2 regions of the Alcanivorax sp. MD8A genome follow, and region 1 is predicted to be linked to the other one. Evidence: predicted binding sites of a transcription regulator. Region 1 holds the regulator's gene; the other holds the start of a gene.
The links. The regulator LexA, encoded in region 1, represses DNA repair genes until DNA is damaged. The targets are predictions, from matches to a motif close to TACTGTNTANNTANACAGTA.

Region 2: a site for LexA is predicted at 1,713-1,732, ahead of recA (recombinase RecA). Genes of this name have one in related genera too.

What each region holds. Positions count from the first base shown of each region.
Region 1 covers NZ_AQOQ01000037.1:25,952-30,360, reverse strand. Annotated here, with positions in the region: gene A15D_RS14910 (universal stress protein) at 1-223, shown strand, start outside; gene A15D_RS14905 (cyclic nucleotide-binding domain-containing protein) at 251-901, opposite strand; gene lexA (transcriptional repressor LexA) at 1,168-1,782, shown strand; gene A15D_RS14895 (DUF1499 domain-containing protein) at 1,814-2,230, shown strand; gene A15D_RS14890 (TatD family hydrolase) at 2,181-3,005, shown strand; gene A15D_RS14885 (glutaredoxin family protein) at 3,214-3,435, opposite strand; gene rlmKL (bifunctional 23S rRNA (guanine(2069)-N(7))-methyltransferase RlmK/23S rRNA (guanine(2445)-N(2))-methyltransferase RlmL) at 3,435-4,409, opposite strand, start outside.
Region 2 covers NZ_AQOQ01000001.1:180,744-185,152, forward strand. Annotated here, with positions in the region: gene A15D_RS00740 (iron ABC transporter permease) at 1-354, shown strand, start outside; gene A15D_RS00745 (heme ABC transporter ATP-binding protein) at 347-1,102, shown strand; gene A15D_RS00750 (CinA family protein) at 1,144-1,632, shown strand; gene recA (recombinase RecA) at 1,811-2,848, shown strand; gene A15D_RS00760 (regulatory protein RecX) at 2,841-3,305, shown strand; gene A15D_RS00765 (sulfite exporter TauE/SafE family protein) at 3,926-4,409, shown strand, end outside.

The sequences.
Region 1 (4,409 bases):
CCAGCGCTACCAGATTCCCGATGGCAACGTGCACGTAGAGCTGGGTTCTATCGAGAAGACCATCCTCGACAAGGCCGACAAGCTGGAGGCCGACCTGATTGCTGTCGGCAGCCACACCCGCAGTGGTCTGGCGTTGCTACTGGGGTCCACGGCTCGCGGGCTGGTCCCCGGTGCCCATTGTGATGTTCTGGCAGTGAAGGTCGACCAGAATGGCAAGGGCTAGGGAACCTCTGAATAACGCCTTGCGTGCTTAGGTCAGCTGGATCGTGCCGGTATTGGCCTGACTTTCCTCGTTCCAGCGGCATAGCAGCTCTGCCAGGCTCTGGGCCTGTTCGCGCAGGGCATCCAGTTCTTCTGCACTGCCTTTCTCACCGTGAAAAACGGGCAACTTGCGCATGGACTGCACCAGTTCGTGAGTTGGGGATTGCATACGCTTGACCTCCAGGGTCCAGCGTATGTGGTGCACAATCATATGAAAAAAGGCCAAACGGGTCGCCAGGGAATACGGGCTGTCATCCTCATTGAAGGCATTGAAATCCAGACTCGCCAGCACCGCTTCACGGGCATTGTCCGCGACCCTAATCGTGGCGCTGCGCGGGGTGCCGAGCAGCATGGACAAGGTGCCGAACACCTCACCGGGAGACACGTAATACAGTGGAGCCTCACTGCCCTGCTCTGCGCACACTTCCAACTGACCACGCAACAGGAAATACAGCGTGGAATCCACGTCACCGGCACGAATTACCGTGTCGCCGGAACCCGCTACCCATAACCGGGTGTTCTGTTCAATCTGGGCAAACTGTGCCTGATCGTCCCTGGCAATTTCATTGAAAAACGGGACCCCGGAAAGTAACTGCCGAACCCGCTGCTGGCCGAAATCATTATTGTTGGCCTGCTCCATCTACCTTCCCCGTTTAGCCTGACCCATGCCATTGATGGATATGAAAACCCAATGCTAGTGCCCACGACCAGACAGGGCAACGGCAGGAATGACAAATCCGTGCGCCTTACTGGTCAGGGGAACCTGGACAAATAACACTGTTCATATTGTCAGTGCTCGTGCTAGGATCAAAATCAATGGCCCCAATGTCGCCTTTGGCTGACAGAGGCAATCAGGAAATGCGCACACGGGAAGGCGCCATTTCTGACGACCACACGGAGAAGGTTATGAGCAGCAAACTGACTGAACGCCAGCAACAGGTTCTGGATTGCATTCGTGAGTGCCTGGCCGACACAGGCATGGCGCCAACCCGCGCCGAGATCGCAGATATCATGGGCTTCCAGTCCAAGAATGCGGCGTCTGACCATCTCCGTGCGCTGGAACGCAAGGGCTATATCAAGCTCCATAGCGACCGCTCCCGCGGTATCCAGCTGCTCGATAACGCCTACTGGTCAGAAGAAGAATTGCCCATCGTCGGCAAGGTGGCGGCCGGTGTACCCATTGAAGCCATTGAAAACGTGGAGCGAACCGTTCCCGTCCCCCAGGGGTTGTTCAAGCAGCGCCCAACCTACCTGTTGAAGGTTCAGGGCGACAGCATGATTGATGCCGGTATCTTTGATGGCGATCTTATCGCCGTGCGCAAATCGAATGTGGCCCGCAACGGCGAGATCGTTGTCGCCAGAATTGACGAAGAAGTCACAGTCAAGACATTAAAACTGAACAAGTCCAGTGCTACCCTGCTACCGGCGAATGAGGCCTATGAGCCCATCAAGGTGCCAGCCGACCAGCTGGTTATCGAAGGTATTTTTGTGGGGTTGATCCGTGATCCGAATTCTTATTAGTGTCCTTGTTCTGGTACTGAGTAGCAGTGTCATGTCAGACGATAATAACTTGCTCGCGCCCTGCCCGAATTCCCCCAACTGTGTGTCCAGCCTGAGCGGCAGCAAGGACCACTGGGTTCCCCCTCTGGAGGTATCGGACAACCGTGACACCAGTCTCCAGCGTCTCCAGACCGTATTGGATGCCCAGCCCCGTGTGGAATATGACGTGGTCGGCCAGTCGCGCATTCAGGCTCGCTTCAAGAGCCTGGTACTTCGCTTTACGGACGACGTCACATTTTACGTACGCGAAAATGGCGTCGTAGAGGTCCGCTCTGCGTCCCGTGTCGGTTACTGGGATTTAGGTGCCAACCGCCGTCGGGTAGAATCCCTGCGCAGCAAACTGGCAGAACTGAAATCCAATGACACAACCGCACAACACACTCCCCGAAGCGCCCATCCTCTGGGCTGATATCGGCGTCAACCTGACGGACAAGCAGTTCCGTGAGGACCGCAATGACGTTATCGACCGTGCTCGCGCTGCCGGGGTGACCTGGCAGCTGATCACCGGCACCAGCCTCGACGAATCCCGGCAGGCCGTCACTCTGGCATCACAGCACGACGACCTGTTCGCGACAGCGGGCCTTCACCCACACAGTGCACGCTTTTATTCGCCGGAAATGGAAAAAGAACTGCGTGAGTTGCTCAAGTCGCCAGAGGTCCGCGCGGCAGGAGAAATGGGCCTGGACTTCAATCGGGACTTTTCCCCCCGCCCGGATCAGGAAAGGGCGTTCGAAGCACAATTAGCCCTGGCGGCTGAAGCCGGGCTGCCTGTTTTTCTGCATGAGCGCGATGCCCATGACCGCTTTCTGCCGATCCTCAAGGCCTGGCGTGACCAACTGAAAGGGGCCGTTGTGCATTGCTTTACGGGCTCGAAACGGGCGCTGTTCGACTATCTGGATCTGGATTGCCACATCGGTATCACCGGTTGGGTGTGCGATGAACGCCGTGGCAAGGAGCTCGCCACTCTGGTGCCCAATATTCCGGACAATCGCCTGCTGCTGGAGACCGACGCGCCCTATCTGATCCCCCGTGACCTCCCTGAGCCGCCCGTGCAAAAACGCCGCAATGAGCCGTGCCTGTTACCGTGGATTGGCCAACGTGTTGCTACACTTCGAGAACAGGAAGTGACGGCTCTCGCAGCCATCACCTCAGACAACGCCGCAACGCTTTTCTCCGGGCGTTGACACACAACCCAAACCCACTCACAACACGTGTGTATCCTGAGAGATACCATGGTGACCCTGCATGGGATTCTGCCCACCACAGCCGGCTGGACAGCAGAGTGAGAGCAGTCGTCCGCCCGCGATGCCCCTCACCCGGCCGTTCATTCGCGGTGGAACCATCGCTCCCACAATTCCGGTGCCCCCTTGTGGGATATTGCCTGCAAGCGATTCAGCCCTGAAGAAACGCCTGGACTTCGAGCAGCCCGAAGGGCCAGGCAAGCTCCTTACCTTCGCGAGACAATACCGGGATTCGCTCGCCGTATCGTGCAATCAGGGCATCATCCTCCGCCACATCCACTGCCGTGATTTCCTGAGAGGGATTCACCATCAATAGCAGCTCGCGCGCCTGATCACACAGGTGACAACCCACGGTGGTGTAGAGCACAACCATTAGCCCTCCTCCACATGCCGGATCGCATAGAGCACGTGAACCTTGTCGTTGCGACGGAAGTCCTCGGGAATACTCCAGCGAGTCAGATCTTCCACGTCATACCACTTGCGAATGGATTCATCCAGTTGGAAGCGACGGTAGTTGCACGAAAAGTAGAGCACCCCTCCCCGCTCCAGCCGCTTCATGATTTTGCGGATCAGATCACCATGATGTTCTTCCACCACGAAGTCACTGCGGGACTTGTTATTGGAAAAGGTCGGCGGATCGCAAAACACGATGTCGAACTGCTCACGGCACTCATCCAGCCAGCGCATGGTGTCAGAACGTTCCATCGCATGCTGATCCGTTGAAAAGCCATTCAGCGCAAGGTTACTGGCCGCCCATTCGAGGTACTTTTTGGATGCATCGACCGTCACTGTACGCTTGGCTCCGCCCACAGCGGCATGCACAGTAGCAGAACCGGTGTAAGCGAACAGATTGAGAAAGCGCTTGCCCGAGGCTTCCTCGGCGATTCGCAACCGCACCGGTCGATGATCCAGGAACAGGCCGGTATCCAGATAGTCCTGCAGGTTGACCAGCAATTGGGCCTGCCCTTCCCGCACTGGCCGGTAGTGACCTTGCCCATCCAGTTTCTGGTATTGCTGCTTGCCCTTCTGCCGTTCACGAGTGCGAAGATGCACCTGCTCGCGGTGCACCCCCAGTGCGGCCCTCACGGCGGTCACGGCCAAGTCGCGTCGGACTTTCGCCTTTTCCGGATCGACGGTTTTCGGTGCCTTGAATTCCTGTACCAGCACCTGGTCGCCATAGATGTCCACCGCCACATTGAACTCGGGCAGATCACGGTCATAAAGGCGATAACACTGGATATCTTCGCGCTCCAGCCAGCGCCGCAGATGCTTGCCATTCTTGCGCAAACGATTGAGGAGCGGCTTGGCGTCTTCGGGAACGTCAAAGGCCGATTCATCGGCCACCCT
Region 2 (4,409 bases), on a different contig from region 1:
GGGGAATCCGAGGCGCGCCATCTGGGGGTGCCGGTGGAGCGCATGAAACTGGAGTTGATTGTGCTGGCGGCGCTGGGGGTGGGCATTGCGGTGGCGTGCAGCGGCATTATCGGCTTTGTAGGGCTGGTGGTGCCGCATCTGGTGCGCTTGTCCTGCGGCCCGGATCACCGCCGCCTGTTACCGCTGTCGGCACTGACCGGGGCCGTGCTGCTGATGCTCTCGGACCTGGCGGCGCGCACCCTGGTGAGCCCGGCTGAATTGCCCGTGGGATTGTTGACCGCCTTGTTGGGTGCGCCGTTCTTTCTGATCCTGCTGCTGCAACAGCGTAAGCAATGGAGTCTGTCCGGTGCTTGAGCTTTGTGATCTGCTTGTTGAAGCCGGTGGTCGGCGTTTGCTGCAACTGGACAATCTGACCTTGCCCGCGGGGCAGTTTGTGGCATTGCTGGGGCCCAATGGTGCGGGGAAATCTTCCTTGCTCAAGGCCATCAGTGGCGAGGCGGCTTGTCGTGGCGAGTTGCTTTTTCATGGTCAATCACTGCGACACTGGAACACTCAGGAGCGGGCCCGACATGTGGCAGTGCTACCCCAGGCCAGCAGCCTGACGTTCCCGTTCAGTGCCCGTGAAGTGGTCGAGATGGGGCTGATGCCGTTGTCGTTGTCGCGCCAGGCCGGCGCCGATGTGGTGCGGGCCGCCATGATCGATGCGGATTGCCTGCACCTGGCTGCGCGCAGCTTTCCCGGCCTGTCCGGTGGTGAAAAGCAGCGGGTGCACCTGGCTCGGGTGTTGGTGCAGTTGGTGCAGGCCGAGAAGACGCCACTGTTGTTACTGGATGAACCCGTGTCTGCACAGGATCTGGGGCAGCAACACAATATTTTGCGGTTGGCAGTGCGGCTGGCGCAGCAGCGCCGCATTACCGTCCTGGCGGTGTTGCACGACCTGAATCAGGTGCTTCGCTACGGCATGCGCTGTCTGGTGCTGGCAGAGGGAGAGCTGGTGGCGGATGGAGAGCCGGAAGCTGTACTCACCCCGCACCGAATCGAAGAGGTGTGGGGGTATCGTCCCGAGCGATATACAACAGAAGAGCGTTTTGCGTTGCTCTGAAAATGCTACAGTGCGTTCCAGAATCCTCACTGGAGCGATGCGTGAACCCGCAAGACATTCCCAACGCGGTTGAATCCCTGGCCCTTCAATTGACCCGCCAGCGCCTGATGGTGGTGACGGCGGAATCCTGCACCGGCGGCGGTATCGCCCAGGCCATGACGGCCATGCCTGGCTCGTCTGCCTGGTTCGAGCGCGGCATGGTGTCCTATTCCAATGACGCCAAGCAGGACCTGCTGGGTGTGCAGGCGCAGACACTGGCCAGCCACGGAGCGGTCAGTGAAGCGGTGGCGCTGGAGATGGCACGCGGTGCCATCGAGCATTCCCGCGGCCATATCAGTGTGGCTGTGACCGGCGTGGCCGGGCCGGATGGCGGCACCGCTGACAAGCCCGTGGGCACGGTGTGGATCGCCTGGGGTCAGAAGCTGGGGTATGCCGAGGCCCGCTGTTTCCAGTTTGAGGGTGACCGCAATGCCGTTCGTCAGCAGACCATTCTGGAAGCCCTCAAGGGCTTGATCGCGCGCCTCCAGTAGCCACAATCAGACGGACTTTATCGTACGCATCCCTGGATCTGACAAACAGGGTTGCAAAGGACAGGAATACCTGTTCATAATACTGTCCATATTGTCAGTGCTGACTGAAAGGTCAGTTTCGACGACACAGATACCGGCGATGCAATGACTGTCACGCCGACACAGGAGAGGGGTCACAATGAGCGATAAATCCAAGGCGTTGTCCGCCGCACTGTCCCAGATCGAACGCCAGTTCGGTAAAGGTTCTGTCATGCGTATGGGCGACCAGAAGCGTGAGCGGATTCCGGCCATTTCCACCGGCTCCCTGGGCCTGGACATCGCCCTGGGCATTGGCGGTTTGCCGAAAGGCCGTATCGTGGAAATCTACGGTCCGGAATCCTCCGGTAAAACCACCCTGACCCTGAGCGTGATCGCCGAAGCCCAGAAAAAAGGCGCGACCTGTGCCTTCGTGGATGCAGAGCACGCGCTGGACCCGGACTACGCCGAGAAGCTGGGCGTGAACGTGGACGACCTGATCGTCTCTCAGCCGGATACCGGTGAACAGGCGCTGGAAATCACCGACATGCTGGTACGTTCCGGTGCGGTAGATGTGATCATTGTTGACTCCGTGGCGGCGTTGGTGCCGAAGGCAGAAATCGAAGGTGAAATGGGCGATGCCCACGTGGGCCTGCAGGCTCGTTTGATGAGCCAGGCGCTGCGGAAAATTACCGGTAACGTGAAAAATGCCAACTGTCTGGTGGTGTTCATCAACCAGATCCGCATGAAGATCGGTGTGATGTTTGGCAACCCGGAAACCACCACCGGCGGTAATGCGCTCAAGTTCTATTCCTCTGTACGTCTGGATATCCGTCGTATCGGTGCAGTGAAACAGGGCGACGAAGTCACCGGTAACGAAACCCGGGTGAAGGTGGTGAAGAACAAGGTGTCGCCGCCGTTCCGTCAGGCCGAATTCCAGATTCTCTATGGGCAGGGCATTAACCAGCTCGGCGAGGTTCTGGATCTGGGTGTGCAGCAGGGTCTGGTGGACAAATCCGGTGCCTGGTATGCCTACAAGGGCGACAAGATTGGCCAGGGCAAGCAGAACGCCTGTGACTACTTGCGTGAAAACCCGGCCATTGCCCAGGAAATCGAGAAAGAAATCCGTGCACGGCTGCTGGCCGTACCGGGTGACGCACCGGTAGAAGCGGAAGAGGAAGCTGAACTGGGCGATGAATAAACCGCTCACGGAATCCGAGTTGCGCCAGCGGGCGGTGAGCCTGCTGGCGCGTCGGGATCACGCCCGCCGCGAGCTGGAAACCAAGCTGCGCAGCAAGGTGGGCGATCATCCGGCCTTGGCGGCGGTGATCGAGTGGTGTGAAGAACATGGCTTCATCGATGACCGGCGCTTTGCCGGTTTTTTTGTGCGCTCGCGCATCGACCGGGGCCAGGGGGTGTTGCGTATCCGTCAGGAGTTGCAGCAACGCGGGGTTGCCAGCGAGCTGATCGAGTCCGCTTTGCAGGATACCGAGGTGGACTGGTTTGCCCTGGCCCGGGAAGTGCGCACCCGCCGCTTTCGGCAATATCCCCAGGACCAGAAAGAAAAAGCCAGACAATTGCGTTTCCTGCAAGGGCGCGGCTTTGACGCCGAACAAAGCTTTGCCGCGTTGGTACCGGGCGACGAGGAGATGGCGTAGTCAGGCCCTGAAAATAGAGGCTCATCGCGGATTTCCGGGAAAGGCCTGATTTAATCCCCTCCCTTGCCGTAGCGTCGGTTATTCGCTCTGCTCACCCCTTCGGGGCCGCCCTGCGGGCGTTCCTTCGCTGCGCTCGGTGGCGGCGCGATCCCAAACTCCCGTTAATCCACGATGAAGCAAAGAGAGCCTTGCCACGTTGGGCTCTGTGTGCCCCCCGGCGTGGCCCCTTGTCCGCCAGGGAGTGTTAGGGGCATGTCTGAAAGCGATGATGCGGTTGGTCAGGGCAAATCGCTTGCAGGCAAGCTCCCACGGGGTGCAATTTCCCGCTCTAGGCCAGCTACACTTTGGGAGTGGTGGTTCCACCGCGAATGAAGGATCGGGCGAGGCCATCGCGGTCGGACGACCGCTCCCACGCTATTGCCTGTCGTCTATGGGCGTATGCAGGGTGGCGAATCACTTGCTGTCCAGTGCTGCCAACACTCAGGGCCTCCCACAGAAGCGGGTGCGCCCACGCAGGAGTGTAGTCCTGTGGCCCAGGCTGCGTTGTGGTTCTGTGGGGCAGTGGCCTGAATTTGGTTCGCGGCGTATCCTGCGGCTTTTCGGCTTGCGTGAGAATGTCCATGGAATACCTTTCTGACCCTTGGTTGGTGGCTGCCTTGTTGGGGGCCGGTGTGTTGGCGGGGTTTATCAACACGCTGGCGGGCGGGGGCGGGTTGCTGATTCTGCCGCTGCTGATGCTCAGTGGTATGGGGGCGGCGCTGGCCAACGGCACCATGCGGGTCGGTGTGCTGATCCAAAGCATTGAGGCGGTCCGCCAGTTCAACAAGCGTGGCACCATGCCGTTCAAGCCGTTACCTGCGATCCTGGTCCCGTGTCTGCTGGGAACCCTGGTCGGCGCCCTGGCAGCAGCTTACCTGCCCGAAACCATCCTCAAGCCAGTATTGCTGGGTACCCTGGTGGTGGTGGCGTTGTTGATGGTCCTGAAACCCAACCAGATGACCCCCGGTCCTGATGAGGTGCCGCAGGTGCCAGGGGAATCCCTGCCTGCCTGGCTCGGCCTGTTCTTCGCCGGGGTGTACGGGGGATTTGTGCAGGCGGGGGTGG